2 regions of the Streptomyces sp. NBC_01261 genome follow, and region 1 is predicted to be linked to the other one. Evidence: riboswitches for the same ligand, from Rfam matches in the RefSeq annotation. Region 1 holds a riboswitch; the other holds the start of a gene.
The links. Region 1 has a riboswitch for glycine ahead of gcvT (glycine cleavage system aminomethyltransferase GcvT). Riboswitches for the same ligand answer to the same signal wherever they lie in the genome.
Positions count from the first base shown of each region.

Region 1 (14,231 bases):
TGCCCTTGCGGAGGAAGTCCCGCGGGGTGATGCGCAGTTCGTCGCCGGTGCGGGTGAACTGGGCCCGTCTTCCGTTCACTTGGACCTTGGTGACCTCCAGCTTCTGGAGGTCCAGGTCGAAGGAGGAGAGGTTCTGGGTGGCACGGGCGGTGAGCGTCGTACGCCCGTCGAGGCGGTCGGTGTCGGGGTTGTAGGCGACGTCGAGGGCGTAGTGCCGGGCGTCGAAGCCACCGTTGCCGAGTTGGGGAAAGTAGGGGTCACCGATGCCGTCGGCGCCGGGGGTGGGGGCGGAGGAGGCGGCGATGACAAGAAAAGAGGCCGCCGCTGTCGCGAGGGCCCCCAGACGTGCCGAACGGGAGAGTGCCATGAGTCGTCCCTTTCGGGTGCGTTTCCGATCAGACGGACGCGCTCGACTCTGCACTCTCCCGTTTCGACATGAACATGACTTTACCAACTCGTCATGTGCTACTTGGCAGTTGACTCCTGATCGCCGGATTCCGCTTCGGGGGAAGCGGCGGCCGGGGTTTCGGGGGTCTCCTGGGAGGAGGCGGCCGGGGTGTCGGCGACGGGCCGCTCCGCCGCGGTCTCCGCCGACTCCGCATCGGCGGCCTCGGGCGCCTCCGCCGCGGATTCCTCGGCGTCCGCCGGAGATTCGACGGCAGCCGTGGATTCGGCGGCAGCAGGCTCCGCGATGACAGCCGCTGCCGGCGCCGAAGGCTTCTCGGTCGCGGCGGGCGCGACCGCCGCCTCGGTCACGGCAGCGACCTCGGCCACCTCAGCCTCGGCTTCCGGCTCGGCCTCCGCTACCGCGTCGGCCTTGGCTCCCGCCCCGGCCTCCGCCGCCTTCTCCAGGACCGCCGCGCCCACCAGTTCCACCGCTTCCTTCGCGGCGGTCAGCAGGACGGTGTCCTGCGGGGCCTGGTCCGCGAAGTTCTCCGGGTGGTGGCAGGCGACCCGCTGGCCGGGCCGGAGCTCGATCAGCTGGGGCTCCTTCGTCCGGCAGATCTCCGTGGCCTTCCAGCAGCGCGTGTGGAAACGGCAGCCGCTGGGCGGGGAGATCGGCGAGGGGACGTCGCCCTTGAGCAGGATGCGGTCGCTCTTGGCGCCCCGGCGCTTGGGGTCCGGCACCGGCACGGCCGACATCAGGGCCTTGGTGTACGGGTGCATCGGCGACTCGTACAGCTTGGTGCTGTCGGCGAGTTCGACGATCTTGCCGAGGTACATCACCGCGACGCGGTCCGAGACATGGCGGACGACGGAGAGGTCGTGCGCGATGATCACGTACGTCAGGCCGAGCTCCGTCTGGAGGTCGTCCATGAGGTTGACGACCTGCGCCTGGATCGACACGTCGAGCGCCGACACAGGCTCGTCCGCCACCACGAGCTTCGGCTTCAGGGCCAGCGCGCGGGCGATGCCGATGCGCTGGCGCTGGCCGCCGGAGAACTCGTGCGGGTAGCGGTTGAAGTGCTCGGGGCTCAGACCGACCAGCTCCAGAAGGCGCTGGACCTCCTTGCGCACCCCGCCCTCGGGCTCCACGCGCTGGAGCCGGAACGGCGCCGAGACGATCGAGCCGATGGTGTGCCGGGGGTTCAGGGAGCCGTACGGGTCCTGGAAGATCATCTGGATGTCCCGCCGCAGCGGACGCATCCCGGCCGAGTTGAGGGTCGTGATGTCCTGGCCCTCGAAGTGGATCGAGCCGCCCGTCGGGTCCTGGAGCCGGGTGATGACCCGGCCCATGGTCGACTTGCCGCAGCCCGACTCCCCGACGACGCCCAGGGTCTCGCCCTTGCGCACCTCGAAGTCGATGCCGTCGACGGCCTTCACCGCGGCGACCTGACGCTGCAGGATCCCCTTCTTGATGGGGAAGTGCTTCTTCAGGCCCTCGACCTTGAGCAGCACCTCACGTTCCTCCGAGGAGGCCGCCTGCTCCGGTACGACCGCGGTGGCGGTCTGTTTGTTCGTATCGCTCACAGCTTCGGCGCAATCTCTTCGGTCCAGATCCGCGTACGGTCCTCAGCCGGGAGGTGACAGGCGGACCAGTGCCCGCCGGGGACCAGCTCCAGCTCGGGGCGCACGGTTCGCGTGACGTCGCCCTTGGGGATGTCCGCGTACGGGCAGCGCGGGTGGAAGGCGCAGCCCGAGGGGACGTTGATGAGGCTCGGCGGCTGGCCCTTGACCGGGATGAGCCGCTCCGAGGTCTCCCGGTCGATGCGCGGCATCGAGCCCAACAGGCCCCAGGTGTACGGGTGTTGCGGCTTCTCGAAGATCTCGTCGACGGGACCGCGCTCCACGCACCGGCCGCCGTACATGACCAGGACGTCGTCGGCGATCTCGGCGACGACACCGAGGTCGTGGGTGATCAGGACGACCGCGGAGCCGAACTCCTTCTGCAGATCCCGGATGAGGTCGAGGATCTGCGCCTGGACGGTCACGTCCAGGGCGGTCGTCGGCTCGTCCGCGATGAGCAGTTCGGGGTTGTTGACCAGGGCCATCGCGATCATGGCGCGCTGGCGCATACCGCCGGAGAACTCGTGCGGGTAGCCGTCGACACGCTTGGCCGGCTCGGGGATGCCGACCCGGTCGAGCATCTCGATCGCGCGCTTGCGGGCGACCTTCTTGCTGACGTCGTGGTGGACCCGGTACGCCTCGACGATCTGGTCGCCGATCTTGTAGTACGGGTGCATCGCGGACAGCGGGTCCTGGAAGATCATGGACATCTGCTGACCGCGGAGCTTGCGCACCTCGTCCGGCTGGGCGCCCACGAGTTCCTGGCCGTCGAGCCAGATCTCGCCGGTCATCCGCACGTTCTTGCCGCGCGGGCCGAGCCGGTGCAGGCCCATGATCGCCAGCGAGGTGACGGACTTGCCGGAACCCGACTCGCCCACGATGGAGAGGGTCTTGCCCTTCTCCAACGAGAAGCTGAGCCCGTCGACGGACTTGACCACGCCGTCGTCGGTCGGGAAGTGCACCTTGAGGTCGCGGACTTCGAGGAAGGCGTTCGGGGCGGACTTGGCCGTGTCGACGGGCTCGCCGACCGCGGCGCCTGTTTTGGAAAGGTCGGTCACGAGAGCCTCACCCGCGGGTCGGCGGCGGCGTACAACAGGTCCACCAGAAGGTTTGCGATCACTACGAAGAACGCTGCGAGCAGGGTCACGCCGAGGATCGGGGGCAGGTCGTTGCTCTCGATCGACTGCACCGCGTACTGGCCGATGCCGTGCAGGGAGAACACCGACTCGGTGATCAGCGCACCGCCGAGCAGCAGACCGAGGTCCATGCCGAAGACGGTGATGATCGGCGTCAGGGCGGCCCGCAGACCGTGCTTGACGACGACGTTGCGTTCCCGCAGGCCCTTGGCGCGGGCCGTGCGGATGAAGTCCTCGTTCATCGTCTCCAGCATGCCCGAGCGGGTGAGCCGCGCGTAGATGGCGGAGTAGAGGAGCGCGAGCGAACACCACGCCGGGAACAGCGTGTTGGCCCACTGCGCGGGGTTCTCGGTGAACGGGACGTAGGTGCGGCCGAAGATCGGCCACTGGTACGTGAAGAGCAGGATGGCGAGGTTGCCCGTGAAGAACATGGGCAGCGAGACACCCGCGAGCGCCACGCCCATGAAGGCGCGGTCGAAGAACGACCGCGGCTTGAGCGCGGAGATCACACCGACCGTGACACCGGACAGCAGCCAGAGCACGGCGGCGCCGGAGGCCAGCGAGATGGTGACCGGAAGGCGGGAGGTGAGCTGCGGCCAGACCTCGACGTGGTCCTTGAAGGAGTAGCCGAAGCAGGGCGCGTCGCAGTGCACCGTGGTGGGGCCGAGGTTGTAGGTGGCGCCCGCCACGATCCCCTTGATGAAGTGCCAGTACTGCAGGTAAAGGGGCTGGTCCAGACCCAGGTTGTGCTTGACCGCGGCGATGTCCGCCGCCGACGGGCTCTTCCCGATGTACTGCTGGGCCAGCTGGTCCGCGGTCTGGCCGGCGAGCCGTGGCAGCAGGAAGAAGATGCCGAAGGTGACCGCGGAGACGACCAGCAGCAGGATCACCGCTGCGACCGTCCGACGGAGAATGTACGAGATCACGGGGATCGGCGCTGGTGCCCGCGGGCCGCAAAGCCCGCGGGCACCAATGCCTTCACCTGCCTTCCGGGGCTACGACTACTTCGCGGTGCCGATGTTGAGGTAGTCGTACTGGCCGCTGAAGGCCGCCGTCGACACCAGGTTGCTGTAGTTCGCCGGACGGGCCAGCAGGACCTTGAAGTAGGTCAGCGGAACGAGGGCCGCGTCGCTCATGGTCTGCTTGTCGATCTGGGCGTACATGCTGTTACGGGTGGTCACGTCCTCGGTGCCGATGGCCTTGGCGAGGAGGTTGTTGACCGTCTTGTTGTCGTACTGCGACAGGTTGGTGTTACCCGAGGCACCGATCGCCTCACCGTTCAGGATCTGCTGCTCGAAGCCGTAGCCGGAGGGCCAGTCGGCACCCCACTGCATCATGATCAGGCCGATGTTCTGCTGCTCGGTGAACTTCGGGACACCCGCGTAGTCGGTGAAGTACTTGCCCGACGGGTACTGCTTCAGGCTGGCGTTGATGCCGACGGCCTTCAGCGAGTTGATGATCGCGGTGGCCGCGGAGATCTCCTGCGGACGGTCGCTGCGGGCCGACAGGTTCGTCGAGATCGACGTCTTGCCGCAGGCCTTCAGCTGGTCCTTGGCCTTGGCGACGTCACCCTTGTTGCCGGTGGTGGCGTACTGGTCGGCCTTCTCGTAGCCGGTGATGTCCGGCGGCAGAACGGTGCTGGCGATCTCACCGCGGATCGGGCCGCCCTCGGCGGTCTGCACGGAGACCTTGTCGATGGCGTACTCGACGGCCTTGCGGCAGGCCACGTTGTCGAACGGCTTCACCTTGGTGTTGATCGCCATGTAGACGAGACGGCCACCGAAGGTGTTGTCCGTGCCGGCCTTCTTGTCGGCGGAGGTCAGCAGCTGCGCCTGGGTCGCGGCCTGGACACCCGTACCGCCCATGTCGATCGCGTCGCCCGCGAGGACGTCCTTGTCGATCGTGTCGGCGTTGACCTTCAGGTTCACGACGATCTTGTCCGGGTACTGCTTGCGCAGCGGGTCCGTCTTCGGGTCCCAGTTCTTGTTGCGCACGAGGGTGGCCGACTTGCCGTCCTCGTAGCTGGAGAACTGGTACGAGCCGGAGGACACGATGTTCTTGACGTAGTCGACGCCCTTGTCCTTCGCCTGCGGCACCGGAGCCGTCTGCGGCGCCGCGACCAGGTAGTCGAACTCCTGGAAGGCCGTGTTCAGGTGGAAGACGATGGTGGTGTCGTCCGGCGTCGCGATGGACTTGAGGCCCTCGGCGCTCTTGTCCTTGTACGGGCCCTTGTAGTCCTTGCCGCCGACCAGGAACTGCTGGAAGTAGTTCGGGCCGAGGGAGAGGACGTCACGCGCGAAGTTCGAACGCTCGACGGCGTACTTGACGTCCTTGGACGTGATCGCCGTGCCGTCCTGGTACTTCAGGCCCGAACGCAGCTTGTACGTCCAGGTCTTGCCGCCGTCGCTGGAGACACCCTTGCTCGCGGCGAGGTCCGGGACCAGGGTGTTCCCCTTGGAACCGGGGCCGGGCTCGAACGTCATCAGCGGCCGGGCGTACAGCCGGCTGAAGTTGTACATGTACGCGTAGTACGTGTTGCCCGGGTCGAACGAGTCCGGAACGTCGGACAGTTCGTAGGTGACCGTCCCGCCCTTGTGCGTAGAGGCGTTGACGACGTCCTTGGTCGCTGCGTTGGCCCCAGCCGCCTTCGTACCACCGTTGTCACTCTTACTGTCATCGGCCTTGCTGCAACCTGCCATGAGCAGTGTCGCGGAGCCGATGGCCGCAACTGCGGCCAGCGCTGACCTTCGCATGATGGTCTGCTTCCTCCATTGTCGGAAACTTGATGGACTCTCGGGTGCGGGCCCTAGCGGCTGCGGGGGTCGAGAGCGTCACGGAGACCGTCGCCCAGCAGGTTGAACGCCAGGACGGTCACAAAGATGGCGAGGCCGGGAACGATCATGTACGCGGGGTCGACCTCGTAATAGGTGACCGCGTCCCGCAACATGCCGCCCCAGGATGCCTGCGGGGGCTGGATACCGACCCCGAGGAAGCTGAGGGACGCCTCGAAGAGGATGTTCGTCGGGATGAGCAGCGTCGAGTAGACGATGATCGGGCCGACCAGGTTGGGCAGCAGCTCCCGGAAGAGGATGTACGGCCCCCTGGCGCCCATCCCCCGGGAGGCGTCCACGAACTCCCGCTCGCGCAGGGCGAGGGTCTGACCGCGGACGATCCGGCCCAGGTAGGGCCAGTTGAAGAAGCCGATGACGAAGATCAGCACGCTCAGGTGCAGCGGCAGACCGCTGAGGCCGAAGGCGCCGCCCTGCAGGGTCGCCGAGATCGCGATGGCGAAGAGCAGCAGGGGGAAGGCGAGGAAGGTGTCCATCAGGCGGCTGATGATCGAGTCGACCCGGCCGCCGTAGAAACCCGCGACGACGCCGAGGATCGTGCCGATCACGTTCGACAGGATCGTGGCGCCGAAGGCGACCACCAGCGACACCCAGGAGCCTTCGAGGATGCGGGTGGCGACGTCCCGGCCGAACTGCGGGTCCACGCCGAGCGGGTGGTCCCAGCTCATGCCGCCCCAACCGCCCTTGGGCAGCGAGGTGTTGGCGTCGATCAGGTTCTGGTGGAAGGCGTCGGGATCCAGTCCGAACATCGACTGGATCGGACGGGAGAGTGCCGCGACCAGGATCAGCAGGACGACGATGACGCCGCCGGCGACGGCGACTCTGTCCTTCTTGAACCGGGTCCAGGCGATCTGTCCAAGGGAACGGCCCTCGATCTGCCCCTTCTCGGCGCCGACGAGCACAGCCTCCGGCTGCGCCCCGGCTTCCGCCCCCGTGGTCTCGATCGGTGCGGTCACTGTGACCCGACCCCTCTCGCCGGTGGTTACCGGCTTACGCCTGCCGCGGATTAGCGGCTTTGTCGACTTGCTGTGGACATGGGTCCCTGGACCCTGTGTCTGAGTCGCGAGTCTTCAGCGTGGCTGCGATCACCCGCCAGGTCTGACGGCGAAAGTATGCGCAACCGTGATGCTTAACTAGGGATTCCGTTATCCGAACAGTGGGTAACGCCCCCCGGACGCCGGGCACTTGGGACAGAACGGAAATTCGGCGTCTTTCGGGGCACCACACCGCCGTCTACGCGCGAAGAAAAGTGTCGTAGACGTAAATCCTGCGGAGAAGCTGAGAAGAGGACTCGCGGGCTCAGTATCCACCACGGACGGGTGGGTATCCGTACCCACCCGCCTGGGCGGGCGCCGCGTGGGCCTCGCGGTCGTAGAACGGGCGGGCGTTGGCGCGCAGCCACAGGGCCACCGGGTCGTACTCGTCGGACATCGCCACGGTCGAGACCGGCAGCCCGTCGGGGACCGCGCCGATCGACTGCTGCATCATGCCGCGCACCGAGTCCACGGCGGGCGGACTGGTGTCGTAGACGTCCAGGCCGATCGCGAGATACGGCGCTCCGAGCGCGGGCTGCACCCAGGCGCGGCGCAGGGCGCGGACCGCCGGGGTGCGGTGGGCGTTCTGCGTGAGCGTGGCGTAGAACTGCGGGATCTCGATACCCGGCTCCGACAGCCGCAGGGGCCCGGCCGGCTGGCGCTCCAGGCCGGTGGCGATCCGGCGGAGGTCCAGCCAGGGGATGCCGACGCCGCCGCCGGGGGCGTGCGGGTTGAGCCAGAGGCCGAAGTGGTCGGGGTAGAGGGTGCGGGCGACATCCAGGCCGTCGACCACCTCGTAGGAGCGGTTCCAGCCGCTCGCCGACAGTTCCTGGGCGGAGGTGACGCAGGGGGCGTAGCCGTACTTGTCGACCTGCATGTTTCCGTACTGGGCGTCCGGGGAGCCGGACTGGCCGTGCCACAGGAGCATCCAGATCTGACCGGAGTGGGGGGTCGCGAGGGCGCGCAGGAGCGCCTCGTAGGCGTCGTAGCGCCCGGGCGTCACCTGGCGCAGCATGTGCTCGACCTGGCCGGTCGCGGTGCCGCTGGCGCTCACGTGTCCGCTCCTTTTTGTAGGTGCCCTGTGATGGGGAACAGCTTAAGCGCCCAAGGGGTGGGGGCCTTGTGTGCGTTGGCGAGCGCGGGTCGCTCGTGGCCGGGTGCGCAGTTCCCCGCTCCCCTGAAGGGGCGCCTCAGTGACCCTGTGTATAGAAGGGGCGCACTGTCTGCCTCATCCAGTCCGCCACCGGGTCCTGGGTGACGTCCAGCAGGACCAGGTTGACCTGCCACTGGACCGTGACCTGGCCCAGCGCCCGCGCCAACGCCTCCATCGGGGCCGCTCTCAAGTCGCCGTCCCAGTTGGTGAGTTCGACGCCCACGAACATGACCGGGGCGGCCGTCTCGATCGAGGCCAGGCAGCGGCGGGCCGAGCCGACCACGCCGATCGCCGCGAACTCGGCGGAGGCCGCGGCGAGGAAGTCGACCGGGTCGTCCTGCCAGTCGGGTTCGAAGAGGCGGACGCGGCCACCGCTGGTGGGGCCGTCGAGGGCGGTGCGGCCGATGCGGCACAGCTCGGCCACCGCGAGAGGCGGGAGCGGGACGCCGACCATGCCGCCCGGGTTCACCGCGATGCCGACCTGCGGGGGCAGCCCGCGGGCGAACTCCACCGCCGGCGCGATCGTGAACGACAGATGCGAGCCGACGACCTGGCGGAACTGCTCCTCGGAGCTGAAGACCGGGACGAACGCCTGTCCCTCGATGTCCAGTGTCGGCAGGTCCAGGGGGCCGCTCTGCGGGCCGCCGCCGCTGGGGAGCGGGACCCAGACGAAGCTGCGGCCGAGCACCTCGACGATCCGGCCGCCGGCCGAGGGCATGCCGAGGGACGCGGAGAGCACCTCCTCCAGCTCGTTGCCCGGCCATCCGCCGTGCGGATGCGGGTGGGGGTACGCCTGACCTGGGAAGTCCGCCGGGAAGTCCATCTACCTACCGCCTGCTGGTGAAACCGCCTGCTGTAACCCTGCTGTGGCTGAAAAGGCTAGCGGCTCAGTCCGCGAAGTCGATCCGGCGCAGCACGTCCGCCGCGTCCCGGTCCAGGAGGACCGCCGAGTCGACGCCCCGGGGCAGATCACCGCGCTCCACCGCCCGCAACAGCCGGGCGGCGGCCCTGCGGTGGCGCAGGAACGCGTACCGCGAGACCCCGCGTCCGCGCTCGCGCTGGCCACCGAGCGCGGTGTCCGGGCTGACGTCGAGGAACACCAGGTGCAGCGCGCCGCCCCGGCGCCCGGCGGCGCGGGCCAGCCAGCCGCGCACCCACGTCTGCGTACCGCAGTCGTGCACGACGGCTCCGGACGCGGAACGCAGGGCGCGGTGCAGTCCCGCGTAGTGGGCGAGACGGACCAGGGGGCGGTAGACCGCGTACGGGAGGAGGCCGGGGGTGCGGAACATGCGGGACATGCCGGCTTCCCAGCGGTCCCGGGTGTCCTGGCTGTCGACGCGGACGCCGTCGGCGCCCGCCACCGCGCGCCGCATCAGCGTGGACTTGCCGCTGCCGGGCAGGCCGGTGACCACGACCAGGTCGCGGGGGCCGAAGCGGAGTCCGTACGGGCTGTGTCCGCCGCGCTCGCGGAGATCACGGACCGTCGGCACCGGGCGGGCCGGGCATGCCTCCCTGGCCGGAGCCGAGGGCTGCTCGGGCAGCGCTACGGCCGAGGTCGTGGCGTACACCGTGGTCCTTGTCACCGTGATCGTCCTCCCTGCGGGGTCGGGAAAGGTTCTCCCCACTGAACGTAAAGAGAAGGTAATGCACGGTGTCTCGCGGTTCCGTTCGCGTCCGGCCACAGGCCTGTTACAAAGCCTGTGCGATGATGTGCCCGCCTAACTGCATACCGGCCGCTTGAATCCGCGCGGGAGAGTCCCCAGCCAGCTGTTGCTGGGGCGCCGAAGGAGCAAGTCCCTCCCTTGAATCTCTCAGGCCCCGTTACCGCGCGGGCGAGGCACATCTGAAAAGCGGACCGCCGGCGACGGTGGTCCCACCCAAGGTGCAACCCATGTTCCGCGTGCGGTCATGGCGAACCTCTCAGGTCCCGATGACAGATGGGGAGGAACGACCTCGCCGTCATGCCTTGGGAGACCGACCGATGAGCAGTACCGCCACCCCCGAGAAGCGCCGTACCGCGCTCGACGCGCTGCACCGCTCGCTCGGTGCGACGATGACCGACTTCGCCGGCTGGGACATGCCCCTGCGCTACGGCTCGGAGCGCGACGAGCACCTCGCCGTCCGCACGAAGGCCGGCCTCTTCGACCTCTCCCACATGGGCGAGATCACGGTCACCGGACCGCAGGCCGCCCAGCTCCTCAACTACGCCCTCGTCGGCAACATCGCCTCCGTGGGCCTCGGCCGCGCCCGCTACACCATGATCTGCCGGGCCGACGGCGGCATCCTGGACGACCTGATCGTCTACCGGCTGGCCGACACGGAGGCTGCGTCTTCCACCTACATGGTGGTCGCCAACGCCTCCAACGCCCAGGTGGTGTTGGACGCGCTGGTGGAGCGTGCCGAGGGCTTCGACGCCGTCGTCCGCGACGACCGGGACGCGTACGCCCTGCTCGGCGTCCAGGGTCCCGAGTCCCCCGGCATCCTCAAGTCGCTCACCGACGCCGACCTCGACGGCCTGAAGTACTACGCCGGTCTGCCGGGCACGGTCGCGGGCGTCCCCGCGTTGATCGCCCGCACCGGGTACACCGGCGAGGACGGCTTCGAGCTGTTCGTCTCCCCCGCCGACGCGGAGAAGTTGTGGCTCGCGCTGACCGAGGCCGGAGCCCGGGTCGGGCTGATCCCGTGCGGCCTGTCCTGCCGCGACACCCTGCGCCTGGAGGCGGGCATGCCGCTGTACGGGCATGAGCTGTCGACCTCGTTGACGCCGTTCGACGCGGGGCTCGGCCGGGTCGTGAAGTTCGAGAAGGACGGCGACTTCGTCGGGCGTACTGCCCTGGAGGCCGCCGCCGAGCGCGCCGCCTCGCAGCCGCCGCGCGTCCTCGTCGGGCTCGTCGCCGAGGGCCGCCGGGTCCCGCGCGCCGGGTACCCCGTCGTCGCCGCCGGCCAGGTGATCGGCGAGGTCACCTCCGGCGCCCCCTCCCCCACCCTGGGCAAGCCCATCGCCATGGCCTACGTCGACGCCGCGCACTCCGCGCCGGGCACGACCGGTGTCGGCGTGGACATCCGGGGCAGTCACGAGCCGTACGAAGTCGTGGCGCTGCCGTTCTACAAGCGCGAGAAGTGACAGTCGTCGTAGCGTCACGTCCGTGACCCGGGGCGGATCGCCCCTGTCCGCCGATGTCCTCCGTAGTACCCCATTCATCAGCACTCCCCCGCGTACAGGAGAATTCAGGCCATGAGCAACCCCCAGCAGCTGCGCTACAGCAAGGAGCACGAGTGGCTGTCGGTCGCCGAGGACGGCGTCTCGACGGTCGGCATCACCGAGTTCGCGGCCAACGCGCTCGGCGATGTCGTCTACGCCCAGCTCCCCGACGTCGGCTCCACGGTGACCGCGGGCGAGTCCTGCGGTGAGCTGGAGTCGACGAAGTCGGTGTCCGACCTGTACTCGCCCGTCGGTGGCGAGGTCACCGAGATCAACGAGGACGTCGTGAACGACCCGTCGCTGGTGAACTCGGCCCCCTTCGAGGGGGGTTGGCTGTTCAAGGTGCGCGTCGCGGAGGAGCCGGGCGACCTGCTCTCCGCCGACGAGTACACCGCGTTTTCCGCCGGCTGAGGAGTCGTACACCTGATGTCTGTTCTGAACACGCCCCTGCACGAGCTCGACCCGGACATCGCCGCGGCCGTCGACGCCGAGCTGCGCCGGCAGCAGTCCACGCTGGAGATGATCGCCTCGGAGAACTTCGCTCCGGTCGCGGTCATGGAGGCGCAGGGCTCGGTCCTCACCAACAAGTACGCCGAGGGGTACCCGGGCCGTCGTTACTACGGCGGCTGCGAGTACGTCGACGTGGCCGAGCAGATCGCGATCGACCGGGTCAAGGAGCTGTTCGGCGCCGAGTACGCCAACGTGCAGCCGCACTCGGGCGCCTCCGCGAACCAGGCCGCGCTGTTCGCGCTGGCCCAGCCCGGCGACACCATCCTCGGCCTGGACCTGGCGCACGGCGGCCACCTGACCCACGGGATGCGGCTGAACTTCTCCGGCAAGCAGTTCAACGTGGTCGCCTACCACGTGGACCCGACGACCGGTCTGGTCGACATGGCCGAGCTGGAGAAGCTCGCCAAGGAGCACCGCCCGAAGGTGATCATCGCGGGCTGGTCGGCGTACCCGCGCCAGCTGGACTTCGCGGAGTTCCGCCGGATCGCGGACGAGGTCGAGGCCTTCCTGTGGGTCGACATGGCGCACTTCGCGGGCCTGGTCGCGGCCGGGCTGCACCCGAACCCCGTCCCGTACGCGGATGTCGTCACGTCCACGACCCACAAGACGCTGGGCGGCCCGCGCGGCGGGATCATCCTGGCGAAGAAGGAGTTCGCGAAGAAGCTGAACTCCTCCGTCTTCCCGGGCTTCCAGGGCGGTCCGCTGGAGCACGTGATCGCCGCGAAGGCCGTCTCCTTCAAGGTCGCGGCGACCGAGGACTTCAAGGAGCGGCAGCGGCGTACCGTGGAGGGTGCGCGGCTGCTGGCCGAGCGCCTGGTGCGGGACGACGTGAAGGCCGTAGGGGTCGACGTCCTGTCCGGTGGTACGGACGTGCACCTGGTCCTGGTCGACCTGCGCACCTCCGAACTGGACGGTCAGCAGGCCGAGGACCGCCTCCACGAGGTCGGTATCACGGTCAACCGGAACGCCGTCCCGAACGACCCGCGGCCCCCGATGGTCACCTCGGGCCTGCGCATCGGCACCCCGGCGCTGGCGACCCGCGGCTTCACGGCCGAGGACTTCGCCGAGGTGGCGGACGTCATCGCCGAGACGTTGAAGGCGCCCGCTCCCTTCGGGGAGGCCGAAGTGGCCGCCCTCAAGGCGCGGGTGACCGCGCTGGCCGAGAAGTACCCGCTGTATCCCGGGCTGTAGTCGCCCGCTGGGGGCGCCGCGCACACTGGAAGGTGTGCGCGGTGTCCTACCCCTTGCACCACCCCGCACGTCTTGCGTTCTGAGGAGTCACCGTGGCCATCTCGGTCTTCGACCTGTTCTCGATCGGCATCGGCCCGTCCAGCTCCCACACGGTCGGCCCGATGCGGGCGGCCCGCATGTTCGCGCGCCGGCTGCGCAACGAGGACCTGCTGGACTCCGTCGCCTCCGTCCGCACCGAGCTGTACGGCTCCCTCGGCGCGACCGGCCACGGCCACGGCACCCCGAAGGCGGTGCTGCTCGGCCTGGAGGGCGAGTCACCGCGCACGGTCAACGTGGAGAAGGCGGACGAGCGGGTCGAGCAGATAAAGGAGGCGGGCCGCATCCGCCTCCTGGGCGAGCACGAGATCCCGTTCTCCTACGACTCCGACCTGAAGCTGCACCGGCGGAAAACCCTGCCGTACCACGCGAACGGCATGACGCTGTGGGCGTACGACGCGGCGGGCACCGAGCTGTTGTCGAAGACGTACTACTCGGTGGGCGGCGGTTTCGTCGTCGACGAGGAAGCGGTGGGCGCCGACCGCATCAAGCTGGACGACACGGTCCTCAAGTACCCGTTCCGCACGGGCGACGAGCTGCTGCGCCTCACCCAGGAGACCGGCCTGTCGATCTCCGCGCTGATGCTGGAGAACGAGCGCGCCTGGCGCACGGAGGAGGAGATCCGGGCCGGGCTGCTGGAGATCTGGCGCGTGATGCAGGCATGCGTGTCGCGGGGCATGTCGCGGGAGGGCATCCTGCCGGGCGGCCTCCGGGTCCGCCGCAGGGCCGCCATGTCGGCACGCCAACTCCGGGCGGAGGGCGACCCGTTGGCGCACGCGATGGAGTGGATCACGCTCTACGCGATGGCCGTGAACGAGGAGAACGCGGCGGGCGGGCGCGTGGTGACGGCCCCGACGAACGGCGCCGCCGGCATCATCCCGGCGGTCCTGCACTACTACATCAACTTCGTGCCGGGCGCCGACGAGGAGGGCGTGGTCCGCTTCATGCTCTCCGCCGGCGCCATCGGCATGCTCTTCAAGGAGAACGCCTCCATCTCCGGCGCCGAGGTCGGCTGCCAGGGCGAGGTGGGCTCCGCCTGCTCGATGGCGGCGG
Region 1 is NZ_CP108463.1:3,886,427-3,900,657, forward strand. Features, by position in the region: gene OG226_RS16640 (M1 family metallopeptidase) at 1-367, opposite strand, end outside; gene OG226_RS16645 (ABC transporter ATP-binding protein) at 466-1,971, opposite strand; gene OG226_RS16650 (ABC transporter ATP-binding protein) at 1,968-3,065, opposite strand; gene OG226_RS16655 (ABC transporter permease) at 3,062-4,069, opposite strand; gene OG226_RS16660 (ABC transporter substrate-binding protein) at 4,145-5,896, opposite strand; gene OG226_RS16665 (ABC transporter permease) at 5,950-6,948, opposite strand; gene OG226_RS16670 (enhanced serine sensitivity protein SseB C-terminal domain-containing protein) at 7,292-8,080, opposite strand; gene OG226_RS16675 (enhanced serine sensitivity protein SseB) at 8,217-9,002, opposite strand; gene OG226_RS16680 (AAA family ATPase) at 9,067-9,768, opposite strand; glycine riboswitch at 9,918-10,016, shown strand; glycine riboswitch at 10,017-10,126, shown strand; gene gcvT (glycine cleavage system aminomethyltransferase GcvT) at 10,161-11,303, shown strand; gene gcvH (glycine cleavage system protein GcvH) at 11,415-11,792, shown strand; gene glyA (serine hydroxymethyltransferase) at 11,808-13,082, shown strand; gene OG226_RS16700 (L-serine ammonia-lyase) at 13,175-14,231, shown strand, end outside.

Region 2 (14,231 bases), 5.1 Mb from region 1:
TCTCCGGCGGCCAGGCCCAACGCGTAGCCGTGGCAAGGGCGTTGGCGACCCGCCCGCGTCTGCTCCTCCTCGACGAACCCCTGGCCGCCCTGGACGCCCGCACCCGCCTGGACGTACGCGCCCAACTCCGGCGCCACCTGGCCGAGTTCGAGGCGGTCGCCGTCCTGGTCACCCACGACCCGCTGGACGCCATGGTGCTGGCCGACCGCCTGGTCGTGATCGAGCAGGGCACGATCGTCCAGGAAGGCACCCCGGCCGACATCGCCCGCCACCCGCGCACGGACTACATCGCCCAACTCGTAGGCCTCAACCTCTACAAGGGCAGCTCCGACGGCCACACGGTCACCCTCGACACGGGCCCCACGATCACGACGACGGAGGACCTCCAGGGCGAGGTGTTCGTAGCGTTCCCGCCGAGCGGGGTAACCCTCTACGGCAACCGCCCGACGGGTGTCAGTGCCCGCAACCTCTGGCACTGCGAGGTAGCGGGCCTGGAAACCCACGGCGACCAGATCCGCGTGGACCTCACCGGCGAACTCCCCCTGACCGCCGACCTGACGACGGTAGCGGCGGCCGAACTGGACCTCCACCAGGGCGCGTTGGTCTGGGCAACGGTGAAGGCAACCCAGACGCACGCGTACCCCGCCTGAGCTAACGCGCCCCAAAGGGACGCGGGACTGCGTCAATGTGCGGCTCCGCCGCAGGGCGCGGGGAAGTGCGCGACCAACCACGGCGGTGCCGCACTCAGGAGACGGCGCCTCGCGGCGCTACCAGCAGGCCACTCAGTCCTCGTACGCATCCAACGGCGGGCAGGAACACACCAGGTTCCGGTCCCCGAACGCCTGGTCGATCCGCCGCACCGGCGGCCAGTACTTGTCGGCGACGGACACACCGGCCGGGAAGACAGCCTCCTCACGCGTGTACGCGTGCTCCCACTCCCCACCCAGCGCGGCAGCGGTGTGCGGCGCGTTCCGCAGCGGGTTGTCCTCGCCCGGCCACTCCCCCGCGCCGACCTTCTCGATCTCCCCACGAATCGCGATCATCGCCTCGCAGAACCGGTCCAGTTCGATCAGGTCCTCGGACTCCGTCGGCTCGATCATCAGCGTCCCGGCCACCGGGAACGACATCGTCGGCGCGTGGAAGCCGTAGTCGATGAGCCGCTTGGCGATGTCGTCGACGCTGACCCCGGTCGCCTTACTGATCGGCCGCAGATCGATGATGCACTCGTGCGCGACAAGGCCACCGGGCCCGGTGTAGAGCACGGGGTAGTGCGGCTCAAGCCGCTTGGCGATGTAGTTGGCGCTGAGCACAGCCACCTGCGTGGCCCGCTTCAACCCCTCCCCACCCATGAGCCGGACGTAGGCCCAAGAGATCGGCAGGATCCCGGCGGAACCCCAGGGAGCCGCCGAGATCGGCCCAACTCCCGTCTCCGGCCCGGCCGCCGGCTGCAACGGGTGGTTCGGCAGATACGGCGCGAGGTGCTCACGCACACCCACCGGCCCGACCCCCGGCCCACCGCCACCGTGCGGAATGCAGAACGTCTTGTGCAGATTCAGATGCGATACGTCCCCGCCGAAGTGCCCCGGCTTGGCAAGCCCCACAAGGGCGTTGAGGTTGGCGCCGTCGACGTAGACCTGCCCGCCCGCCTCGTGGACCTGCGCGCAGATGTCGGCGACGTGTTCCTCGAACACCCCGTGCGTGGACGGGTAGGTGATCATCAGCACCGACAACTCGTCCCGGTACTGCTCGATCTTCGCCCGCAGATCCTCGACGTCGATCTCACCGTCCTCGGCGGTCTTCACTACGACGACCTTCATCCCGGCCATCACGGCGCTGGCAGCGTTCGTGCCATGCGCGGACGACGGAATCAGACACACGGTCCGCTGCTCATCGCCGTTGGCCCGGTGATATCCGCGAACAGCAAGCAGCCCGGCCAACTCCCCCTGGGAACCGGCGTTCGGCTGCAACGACACCTTGTCGTACCCGGTGACCTCGGCGAGCCGCTCCTCCAACTCCCGGATGAGCGTGAGGTATCCCTGCGCCTGCTCGGCGGGTGCGAAGGGGTGCAACTGCCCGAACTCGGGCCAGGTGACCGGCTCCATCTCGGTGGTCGCGTTGAGCTTCATGGTGCAGGAGCCCAGCGGGATCATGCCCCGGTCGAGCGCGTAGTCCCGGTCGGCGAGCCGACGCAGGTACCGCAGCATCGCGGTCTCGGAACGGTGGTCGCGGAAGACAGGGTGCGTGAGGTAGGCATCGGTGCGCAGCAGCCCGGCGGGCAAGGTGTCCTCGGCACTCGCATCAAGCGCCTCGATGTCGCCATCCACCCCGAACGCGGCCCATACGGCGGCCAGTTGGGCACGTGTGGTGGTCTCGTCGCAGGCGATGGACACCTGGTCGGCGTCCACGAGGTACAGGTTGACGCCGTCCTCGCGGGCGGCGGCGACAACCTCGGCGGCCCGGCCCGGAACACGCACGGTCAGCGTGTCGAAGTAACCACCGTGCACGACCTCGACACCGCCGACGCGGAGCCCGGCCGCAAGGATCGTGGCGTACCGATGCGTCCGCCGAGCGATGCCCTTCAGCCCCTCGGGCCCGTGATAGACGGCGTACATGCCGGCCATCACCGCGAGCAGCACCTGGGCGGTACAGATGTTGCTGGTGGCCTTCTCACGGCGGATGTGCTGCTCGCGGGTCTGCAGGGCGAGGCGGTAGGCCCTGTTTCCGTCGGCGTCGACGGAGACGCCCACGAGCCGCCCGGGCAGGCTGCGCGCGAACTTCTCGTGCACGGCCATGTATCCGGCGTGCGGCCCGCCGAAGCCCATCGGCACCCCGAACCGCTGCGTCGTACCGACCGCGATGTCCGCCCCCAGCTCGCCCGGCGACTTCAGCAGCGTGAGCGCGAGGAGATCGGCGGCGACGGTGACGAGCGCGCCGAGCGCGTGCGCCTGTTCGATCAGCGGCTTGATGTCGCGTACGGCTCCGGAGGCGCCCGGGTACTGCACGAGCACGCCGTTGATCTCGCGCTCGGCGATCCCGGCCGGGATGCCCTCGCTGAGGTCGGCGACGACGACCTCGACACCGGCCGGCTCGGCGCGGGTCTCGATCACGGCGATGGTCTGCGGCAACGCGTCGGCGTCGACCAGGAACAGACCCTTCTTGTTCTTCCCCATGCGCCGCGACAGCGCCACGGCCTCGGCGGCGGCCGTGCCCTCGTCGAGCAGGGAGGCACCGGAGGTGGGCAGCCCGGTCAGATCAGCGACCATCGTCTGGAAGTTGAGAAGGGCTTCGAGCCGCCCCTGGGAGATCTCCGGCTGATACGGCGTGTAGGCCGTGTACCAAGCCGGGTTCTCCATGACGTTGCGCAGGATCACGGGCGGGGTGAAGGTCCCGTAGTACCCGAGCCCGATCATGGAACCGAGGACCTCGTTGCGGTCCGCGAGGGAGCGCAGCTCGGCCAGTACCTCGGCCTCGGTACGGGCGCCCGGCAGGTCCAGAGCGTCGGCGTTCTTGATCACATCCGGGACGGCGGCGGCCGTGAGCTCGTCGAGCGAGCCGTATCCGACCTGCGCGAGCATCTTGGCCCGCGCCTCCTGGTCGGGTCCGATGTGACGCTGCTCGAACGGAATGCCCTGTTCGAGCTCGGAGAGCGGAATGCGAGGAACGGTCATCAGGGAGGCCTCCTGGTCGGACACGACCTTCGAGGGCACCACGACAGCGGGGTGCCGGACGGCCTCCCCCTCTGTCATCTCAACCTGAGAGCTTCACCGGCCACCCGAAGGTCACCGGCTTTCACCGTCGGTGAGAGCGCACGCCGTCGACACGCGCCCTGCTTTCCAGAGTGACCTCGTCCGTGCGGTACGTGAGCCTGAGAGATTCCGGGGAGGATTTGCTCCTTCGGCGCCTCCGATGAAGTCTGGAGGACTCTCCCGCACGGGGTCAGCAGCCGTTCGCCAGCCTACCAGCGCGCGTTGAAGCCGAGCTTTCGAGTGGCCACCTTCCCCAATGTGCTCTTTTGTAGTGCTTACGGATGAGTTGCGACCAGGAGGAGGGCCCGTGCAGACCGATATCGATCCGCGCAACCTGATCGGCCGCAAGGCGTTCGACCGCACCGGCGCCAAGATCGGCACGATCGACGAGGTCTACCTCGACGACGCGACCGGCGAACCGGAGTGGGCGGCCATACGCACCGGCCTGTTCTCCAGGGACGCCTTCGTCCCTCTGGAGCCCAGCGAACTGATCGAGGGCACCCTCCGCATCCCCTTCGACCGCTCCCTGATCAAGGACGCCCCCGACTTCGGAGTGGGCCGCCACCTCTCCCCCGACCAGGAACTCCAGCTCTACCACCACTACGGCCTCGACGTGGGCCCGCCTCCGTCACTCCCGGACCACGACTTCGGCAAGCTGGCGGGCTCGGAGGACAACTGAGCGGGGTCGGCGAACAGGGCGTCGCCGGGGCTTGGAGCCGCCGGGGGTGGTGACGGGGCGGGCGGGTCATCGGCGCCCGACACCACCAAGGGCGTCGGCACGTCAGGCAGGGCATCGGCACGCCCCTCGTCCGGTGGCAACGGCTCGGCCTGAGCAACCCCGAGGCTTGGCTCCGCCGACGACAACGGCTCGGCCGGTCGATCGCCGGTTCCATGCGCCGCCAACGGCATCGGCATTGCCATCGCCTCCGCCGCCAAGCCCCCCACCCTTCGCGCCACCAACGGCAACGGCTCCGCCAACTCCAGCTCAGGATCATCGGTCCGGAACGTCCGCACCCGCCCCGGCCCCGAATCCTCAGGCGTCTCGAACCGCACGGTCACCCGTCCCAGCCCGCTCCCCTGCACCCACCCGTGCCCGAACCCGGCGTGGCGCACATCGTGCCCCGCGGGCCAGCGCCGCTCCACCGGCGCCGCCGGCTCCTCACCCCCCTCCTCGTCGGTGCGCTCCTCCTCAAGAAGATCGACCTGCTCCCCCGCCGCCTGCGCGAACAGGTCCTCCTGCGTGTAGTCGGCGAGCCCGGAGACCCCCACCCCGAGCAGCCGTACCCCGCCCGTGGTGTCGACGGAGTCCAGCAACCGGGCCGCGGCCTCCCGCACCACCCCCGGGTCGTCGGTGGGCCCGCGCAGCGTCTCGGAACGGGTCAGCGTCGAGAAGTCGTACCGCCGCACCTTCAGGACGATGGTCCGCCCCGACAGACCGGCCGCCCGCAGCCGTCGCACGCACCGGTCGGCGAGCCGCTGGACCTCCAGGCCGACCCGGGTCCGGTCATGGATGTCCACGTCGTACGTGTCCTCGACCGACACCGACTTGGTCTCCCGCTCGGCCACCACGGGCCGCACGTCGTGCGCCAGCGCCATCGCGTACAGCGCGTGCCCGTGCGCCTTGCCCACCAGCCGTACGAGTTCGTCCTCGCCCGCCTCGGCGATCTCGTCGACCGTGGTGATCCCGGCCCGCCGCAGATGATCACCCGTCGCCGGTCCGACCCCCGGCAGCGTGCGCACCGACAACGGCCCCAGCAACGCCCGCTCGGTCCCGGGCTCGATCAGTACGAGCCCGTCCGGCTTGGCCCGCTCGGAGGCGATCTTCGCGATCATCTTGGAGGCGGCCAGGCCCACCGACCCCGTGAGCCCCGTGACCGCCCGTATGTCGGCCCGCAGCCGCTCCCCGGTCAGCCGCGCCGACTCCGCGTCCCGGGCCGCTCCCCCGGCCTCCAGGTCCACGAACGCCTCGTCCAGGCTCAGCGGCTCCACCAGCGGCGACAACGCCCGCAGCAGTGCCATCACCTGTTCGCTGATCGAGCGGTAGAACCCGAACCTCGGCACGAGATACGCGGCGTTCGGCGCGAGCCGCCGCGCCTGGGCCATCGGTATCGCCGAATTCACCCCGAAGACCCGTGCCTCGTACGACGCGGTGGCGACCACCCCGCGCGGCCCGAGCCCGCCCACGACGACGGCCTTCCCGCGCAGGCTCGGCTTGGACGCCTGCTCCGCCGAGGCGAAGAAGGCATCCATGTCGAGATGCAGGATCGTAGGCGCGGTTCTCACATCTCCGATGCTGCCCTACGCCACTGACAATGCCCCGCTACGGCTCCCTCCGGCCCCTCAGACGGCCCGGTTGCGCCGCCTGGCCAGCTCGTCCGCGGGGTTGGACCCGACGAGCGTCTCACCGGTGTCGACGCGCTCTCCGTGCAGCTGCGACAGGGCGCTCTCGACATCCCGCCACACGACCCCGACGGCGATCCCGAAGATCCCCTGGCCGCCCTGGAGCAGCGCGTGCACCTCGTCCGGCGACGTGCACTCGTAGACCGTGGCGCCGTCGCTCATCAGCGTCATACGCTCCAGGTCACGGAAGCCGCACTCCCGCAGGTGCAGGACGGCGCTGCGGATGTTCTGCAGCGACACGCCCGTGTCGAGGAACCGCTTCACGATCTTCAGGACGACGACGTCCCGGAAGCTGTAGAGCCGCTGCGTCCCCGACCCGTGTGCGGGCCGCACGCTGGGCTCGACGAGCCCGGTACGCGCCCAGTAGTCCAGTTGCCGATAGGTGATGCCGGCCGCCGCACAGGCCGTGGGCCCCCGGTAACCGATCTCCTCGGACGCCATGGACGTCGCCCCTCCGCTGCTCGGCACTGCCGCCGGCCGCTGCGGAATGCGATCGGCCGTACTGCCGTGAAGCGGGTACGGACCTCTGTCCCCGAAACTGCGTTCCGGGGCACCCCCAGCCGTACCGTCGCCGCTGCTTCTCACGCCGACCTCCGTCCTTGACCTGCCTTCTCGACGGTAGGCAGTCACCAGGGGTGCGTCAACGATCGCCACACTCGGCACGCCGAGTGATAGTCACCCAAGGAGTGGTTTCCCGTGTCCCACCGCGGGGAAAGGCTAGCCGAATGCGCTCGCGGAGAGCCGCAGGACGCTCTCACACGCCGGTGGCAAATGCCGGCATTTTCTCGCCGACCCCCGGCTCACTGGCTGTTGGTGCCGAAGTCCTCGGGCGAGATCTGGTCGAGGAACTCGCGGAACTTCTCCACCTCGTCCTCCTGCTCGTCCGGAATCGCGATGCCCGCGTCGTCGAGCACACCGTCACTGCCGTAGATCGGCGTCCCGGTGCGCAGTGCCAGCGCTATGGCGTCGGACGGGCGGGCGCTCACCTCGACGCCGCTGGCGAAGACCAGCTCCGCGTAGAAGACGCCCTCCCGCAGATCCGTGATGCGCACTTCGGTCAGCTCCTGGCCGACGGCCTCCAGCACGTCCTTGAACAGGTCGTGGGTCAGCGGTCGTGCGGGGGCCATGCCCTGCTGAGCGAAGGCGATCGCCGTCGCCTCCCCGGGCCCGATCCAGATGGGGAGGTAGCGGTCGCCTCCCACTTCACGCAGGAGCACGATCGGTTGGTTGGAGGGCATTTCGACCCGGACACCTACGACATCGAGCTCGTTCACACAGCAACCCTAGGCCGTGCCCGGGACGTTTGGGTAGTCGGGCCGAGAACGGGTGACCGATCAGGCAGCCGCGAGACCGCCCGTCTCAGGGCAGGCGAACGCCGAGCGCGGTCTGCACCAGAGCGGCGTGCAGCTTCACCGTGAGCCCCGCCAGTTCCTTCGTACGGGCCTCCGCGTGGGCCCTGGTCTGCGGATTGCGGTGGCGCTTGAGCGGGGCCACCACCTGGTCGACGAGCCCGGCCTCACGATCGGCGGCGGCCTTCATGGCGCGCAGATGCCGCGGTTCGATCCCGAACCGCCCGAGTTCGAGGACAAGTCCGGCCACGGTGACGGCTTCCGCGTCGTAAACCCCGTCCGGCAGCGGGGCGATGAGTCCGTACGACTCCCATTCGTCGAGCTCCTGCTCGCCGATCCCGGCAGCGGCCATCAGCTCGGCCCGCCCGATCCGGGCGACCGTGGGCGCCTCCACGGGCTCCAGGACGACCTCGCCGTCCCGCTGCCGCCCCACGGTGGGCAGGGGCGCGGCCTCACCGCGCTCCATGGCGTCGAGATGCTCGCGGATCACCTTGAGCGGAAGATAGTGGTCCCGCTGCATCCTCAGGACATGGCCGAGGCGCTCGACATCGGCGGGGCTGAACTTGCGGTACCCGGAAGGGGTCCGCTGCGGCTCGACGAGACCCTCCGACTCCAGGAAGCGAATCTTGGAGATGGTGACTTCGGGGAACTCGTCGCGCAGCATGTTCAGCACCGTGCCGATGCTCATCAGCCCGATGTCCGCGGCGGCGGTACCGTGCCCGGCACCGCCGCTCGGTGTTTGAAGCATGGACCTTCCTGGGGGAATCCCCCGGACCCAGTCCGAGGGAGGGTCAGTAACCCCGCTGGCTCGCGTAGAACACCAGCCGGTACTTGCCGATCTGAACCTCGTCACCGTTCGCCAGCGAGACCGAGTCGATGCGCTCGCGGTTGACGTACGTGCCGTTCAGGCTGCCGACGTCGGCGACCGTGAACGAACCGTCAGGAGAGCGCCGGAACTCCACATGGCGGCGCGAGACCGTCACGTCGTCCAGGAAGATGTCGCTCTGCGGATGACGGCCGGCCGTGGTCAGCTCGCCGTCCAGCAGGAAGCGGCTGCCCGAGTTCGGACCGCGCCGCACCACCAGGAGCGCCGAGCCCAATGGCAGGGCGTCGACAGCGGCCTGCGCCTCCGGGGAGAGCGTGGGCATCTGCGTCTGACCGGTCACTTCGGCGTCGTAGGCCTCAAGACCGGAGATGGAGATGGTGGAGGTCGTCTCGGACGGACGCTCCGGGGTCGCGCCGGGGCGCAGCGGCGCACCGCAGTTGGAACAGAAGCGGCTGTTCTCCGCGTTGCGGTTACCGCACCTCGTACACACCAGGGCCGACATAGGGGAAAACCCTCCACCCGTACTTGAGGTTGACGGTTGCCCGAAACCTATGTCGCCGGACTGCGCAGGGTCAACCGACGCCGCGCCCTGGCCGCCGACCTGGTCGCGGAACAGCGGGCGCTGGCCTTCTGCGTCCGGTTGTGCGCGGTGGCGAGCGGTCTGGTTGTCGCTGCCCTCTTTCGCACTCTTGCCGAACAACTTCGCAAACAACTTCACGGGCGATTCCCCTTGACCGAAACAGACCCGCCCGTGGGGCAGGACGAACCCTGATTGAACACACCGGTTGACCCGGACATCCTCACAACGTCCGTATCCACCAGACAGTTTCCACCACGCACCACCCAATCGGTGCGTCGACCCCCCGCAACCTCATGCCCTCGCCTGACGGTCCCCATGCACCCCCGGTTCACCGGGAGGACGACCGAGCGTAGTCAGGCTGCTTCGCCGCTCGCAAGGCATCCACGACGATCTTGGCCGACCGCCCGACGGTAACGGTGGCCTGCTCCTTCTCAAGAGTCTGCACCACGCCTCCAGGGATGTTGAGCGCCGGTTCGAGATCCTGCGGCTTGCCGATGACCTTGAAACGATAGGGGGCGTTGATCTTGTTCCCGTCGACGCTCACGCTCTTGCCGGAGTCCGTCAGATACGTGTTGGCGACGACCCGCACATCGTTCACCTGGATCGCCTCCGCGCCGGCCGCGCGCAACTCCTGGACCGCGTCGAGCAGCATGTCCGCCTCGACCGTTCCCTTCGTGTCGTCGATGGTCATCGTGATGCCGGGGCCCTGCGCGGCCACGGTGCCCGCCAGAATGCCGAGTTGCTTCTCCTTCTCGGCAGTCTGCTTGCGGGCCTCCTCGGCCTGGTCGGAGCTGTTCTCCAGCTCGTCGCGCTGTTTCTGCAGACCCTGCTTCTCGTCTTCAAGACGCTGAGTACGGTCGTCCAGTTCATCGAGAATGCGCACAAGATCTTCCTGCCGCGCCCCACGCAACGCGCTGTCGCTGTTGCTGTTCGAGGCGACCTGTACGGCCAGCCCGAAACCGAGGCCGAACAGCAGCACCGCGACGATGAGTTGGGCCCGGCTCACGCGCGGCGGCCACAGCCCCTGCACCAGCCGCTGCCGACCCGTCACGGTGGGCCCGGACTTCTCCTCGGGTGCCTGCGCCTCCGAGGAGACAGACGCCGGAATCTCTTCGGGCAGTTCCCTGCGGAGCCTGTGTTCAGGCCGCTCGTCCTCGTTGCTCATCGACCTCACGCCCGGAAGACGTGCCGGCGAATGGCCGCGGCGTTGGAGAAGATCCGGATACCGAGGACGACCACGACACCCGTGGACAGTTGGGCACCGACGCCCAACTTGTCGCCCAGGAACACGATCAGGGCGGCCACGACCACGTTCGACAGGAACGACACCACGAAGACCTTGTCGTCGAAGATCCCGTCGAGCATGGCCCGCAGACCGCCGAAGACCGCGTCGAGCGCCGCGACGACGGCGATCGGCAGATAGGGCTCGACGACCACCGGCACCTCAGGCCGGACGAGGATTCCGGCCACCACTCCCACGATGAGGCCCAGTACGGCGATCACGATGTGCCCTTCTCAGTTCTCGGCTGTGCTGTACGTACGATCACACTCGGCGCGGCGGGCAGCCGGAGATCGTTCTCCACGGCGATGGTCGCCCTGATGCCGTAGTTGTCTTCCAGGGCGTGCAGATAGAGCCCGTCGGCAGCGTTCTGGAACCTGGTGCTCAGCCGTTTGCCGTCCCCCACCGCGAGCACCGTATAAGGCGGTACCAGTGGCCTGTTGTCGACCAGTATCGCGTCACCCGCGGCCCTGATCGCGGACAGCGCCGTCAGCCGCTGCCCGTTGATGGAGACGGCCTCGGCGCCCGCCGCCCACAGTCCGTTGACGACGCGCTGCATGTCGCGGTCGCGCACCCGCCCGGTGTCGGAGAAGTCGGCGGTCTCACGCGGGTTGTCGCCCCCGCCGGTGCTGGCTTCCTTCGCGTCGTCGACGACGAGCTTCACACCGGGGCCGTGCACCGCGGTGGCACCGGACAGCATGCTCACGAGGTCCGCCTGGCCGCTGCCGCCGCTCGACTTGAGCGCGGCCCGCTGCCGCGCGCTCACATCGTCACGAAGGTCGTCGACGGTACCTTCCAGCTTGTCCGCCGACGTCGTCTCCTTGTCGATACGGTCGATCAGCTCCTGGCGCTCCTTGGCCACCACAGGGGCAGCCACACGCGCCTGTGCCGCGCCCACGGTCACGACAAGGGCCGCCAGCACCAGGCCCGCGGCGAGACCGAGCTTCGCCCGGAGGGTCTTCGGCATGCCGCTCTCACCCGCGGCCCTCTTCCGGGCGGCGGCCTCGGCATAGCCGTCGTCGAGGCTGTGGTCCATGACATTGGTGAGCAGCGACATGGACGCGTCCGGGCGCGCAGGGCGCGTGGGTGTGCTCCGAACGGGGGGCTGCTGCGGCATGCCGCACATCGTCGCACGTGGTGGCCTGTACCTCCGAATGGCCCCACCGGCGTGCCGGACAGGCCCCCTTGGGGACGCATGTCCGGCACGCGCGCGTGCGTGGTGTTTTACCGTCCGGCGCTGTCCACGACCGCCGACCACTCGTCCAACAGGGCCTGCGCGGAGGCATCGTCGGGCCCTTCGGCCCACAGATGCGTGACCGCCTCGGCGGGGTCGGGCAGCACCATCACCCAACGCCCGTCCGTCTCCACGACCCGCACACCGTCCGTCGTATCGACAAAGCGATCGCCGGCCGCCTCGACGACCCGGCGCATCACAAGTCCCTTGACGGCCCAGGGAGTCGCCAGGTCCCGCTTGAGGACGTGCGCCCGCGGAATCCGGGCGTCGATCTGGCTCAGCGTCAACTGCGTCCGCGCCACCAGCCCGATGAGTCGTACGAAGGCTGCCGCGCCGTCGAAGACGCTGCTGAACTCCGGGATGATGAACCCGGCCTTGCCGTCCCCGCCGAAGATGGTCGTCTCGTCACGCCCGACCCTGGTCAGGTCGTCCGGCGAGGTCGTCGTCCACTCGACCTGCGTCCCGTGGTACGCCGCCACCTGCTCGGCGATCCTCGTGGTGGTCACCGGGAGTGCCACCCGCCCGCTGCGCCGCTCCGCGGCGACCAGGTCGAGCATCACGAGCAGGGCCCGGTCGTCCTCGACGATCCGCCCCTTCTCGTCGACGAGCGAGAGCCGCTCACCGACGGGGTCGAACCGCACCCCGAACGCGGCCCGCGCGGAGGCAACGATCTCGCCGAGCCGCACCAGCCCCGACCGCCGTGTGTCCGCGGTCTCCGTCGGCCTGGACTCGTCGAGCCCGGGATTGATCGTCAGCGAGTCCACACCGAGCTTGCCGAGCAGGCTGGGCAGAACAAGCCCGGCGCTGCCGTTCGACGCGTCCACCACGACCTTCAGGCCGGATTCGGCGATCCCGGTCGTGTCGACATTCCGCAGCAGGGACCCGGTGTACGAGTCGAAGACGCTGGCCGGGAAGTGCAGGTCCCCGATCTCGCCGGGGAACGCGCGCCGGTACTCCTGCCGCGCGAACACCCGGTCCAGCTTGCGCTGACTTCCCTGCGAGAGGTCCGCGCCCTGGCTGTCGAAGAACATGATGTCGACGGAGTCCGGCACACCGGGTGTGGTCCGGATCATGATCCCGCCGGCACTGCCCCGCGCGGTCTGCTGACGGGCCACGGGCAGCGGTACGTTCTCCAGGTCCCGTACGTCGATGGCGCTCGTCTGCAGGGCGGAGATCACCGCCCGCTTGAGCGCACGGGCACCTCGGGAGTGGTCGCGGGCCGTGGTGACCGTGGACCCCTTCTTGAGGGTCGTGGCGTAGGCGCCGGCGAGACGGACGACGAGCTCCGGGGTGATCTCCACGTTCAGGATCCCGGACACACCACGCGCGCCGAAGAGGTGCGCCTGGCCTCTGTTCTCCCAGATGACCGACGTGTTGACGAAGGCACCGGCTTCGATCGTCTTGAACGGGTAGACCCGCACATTGCCCTGCACGATCGATTCTTCACCGATCAGGCACTCGTCACCGATGACCGCGCCGTCCTCGATCCGGGCCGCGCGCATGATGTCGGTGTTCTTTCCGACCACACAGCCCCGCAGATTGCTGTGCTGCCCGACGTACACGTTGTCGTGCACGACGGCCCGGTGCAGAAAGGCCCCGGTCTTCACAACGACGTTGGAGCCGATGACGGTGTGCTCACGGATTTCGGCGCCGGCCTCGATCTTGGCGTAGTCACCGATGTACAGCGGCCCGCGGAGAACCGCGTCGGGATGCACCTCGGCACCCTCGGCCACCCACACACCCGGCGACAGCTCGAAGCCGTCGATCTCAACGTCGACCTTGCCCTCAAGGACATCGGCCTGCGCCTTCACATAGCTCTCGTGGGTGCCGACATCTTCCCAGTAGCCCTCGGCGATAAAGCCGTAGACCGGCTTGCCTTCCTTCATCAGCTGCGGGAAGACATCGCCGGACCAGTCGACGGGAACGTCGGCCTCGACATAGTCGAAGACTTCGGGCTCCATCACATAGATGCCCGTGTTCACCGTGTCCGAGAAAACCTGACCCCAGGTCGGCTTCTCAAGGAATCGCTCGACCTTTCCCTCTTCGTCGACGATGGTGATGCCGAATTCCAGCGGATTGGGCACACGGGTCAGACAGACCGTGACCAGCGCACCCTTTTCCTTGTGGAAATTGATCAGTTCGGTGAGGTCGAAGTCGGTCAGGGCATCACCGGAGATGACTAGGAAGGCATCGTCCTTCAACGCCTCTTCGGCGTTCTTGACGCTTCCGGCGGTACCGAGTGGCTTCTCCTCATTGGCATACGAGAGCTCCATGCCGAGCTCTTCGCCGTCACCGAAGTAGTTCTTGACCAGCGAGGCCAGGAACTGCACGGTGACTACGGTCTCATTGAGCCCATGCCTTTTGAGCAGCCTGAGCACGTGCTCCATGATCGGTCGATTGACCACGGGCAACAGTGGCTTGGGCATGCTTGAGGTCATGGGGCGAAGGCGTGTGCCTTCGCCTCCGGCCATCACGACGGCCTTCATGTCGGAAGCGTCCTCCTCTGCGAGACGACGGTCTAGCCGACTTCACCAGTCCAGATTGTCCCGCACTTTTGCGCAACGGGCCATCGAGCGACTGTTACCGCCCAATCGGCAAGGTCAGTCGGCCATGGCGTCCGCACGCAGTAGGCGGCGGACTTGTACCACGTAGAGGACTCCTGCCCACCAATAGAGCGTTGTACCCCATCCTGCGAACGCCCATCCGAAAATGGCTGCGAGTGAGGGGAGCCATCCACTTCCGTCACTGAGCAGCAGCAACGGGAAGGCATACATCAGGTTGAACGTAGCTGCCTTGCCCAGGAAGTTCACCTGCAGC
Region 2 is NZ_CP108463.1:9,013,647-9,027,877, reverse strand. Features, by position in the region: gene OG226_RS40270 (ABC transporter ATP-binding protein) at 1-650, shown strand, start outside; gene gcvP (aminomethyl-transferring glycine dehydrogenase) at 783-3,668, opposite strand; glycine riboswitch at 3,844-3,939, opposite strand; gene OG226_RS40260 (PRC-barrel domain-containing protein) at 4,054-4,425, shown strand; gene OG226_RS40255 (DNA polymerase IV) at 4,347-6,029, opposite strand; gene OG226_RS40250 (MerR family transcriptional regulator) at 6,087-6,731, opposite strand; gene OG226_RS40245 (bifunctional nuclease family protein) at 6,947-7,420, opposite strand; gene ftsR (transcriptional regulator FtsR) at 7,506-8,243, opposite strand; gene OG226_RS40235 (FHA domain-containing protein) at 8,287-9,168, opposite strand; gene OG226_RS40230 (DUF881 domain-containing protein) at 9,230-10,066, opposite strand; gene OG226_RS40225 (small basic family protein) at 10,072-10,404, opposite strand; gene OG226_RS40220 (DUF881 domain-containing protein) at 10,401-11,237, opposite strand; gene OG226_RS40215 (mannose-1-phosphate guanyltransferase) at 11,405-13,900, opposite strand; gene OG226_RS40210 (CDP-alcohol phosphatidyltransferase family protein) at 14,015-14,231, opposite strand, start outside.
Region 2: another riboswitch for glycine. It lies ahead of gcvP (aminomethyl-transferring glycine dehydrogenase); the one in region 1 lies ahead of gcvT (glycine cleavage system aminomethyltransferase GcvT).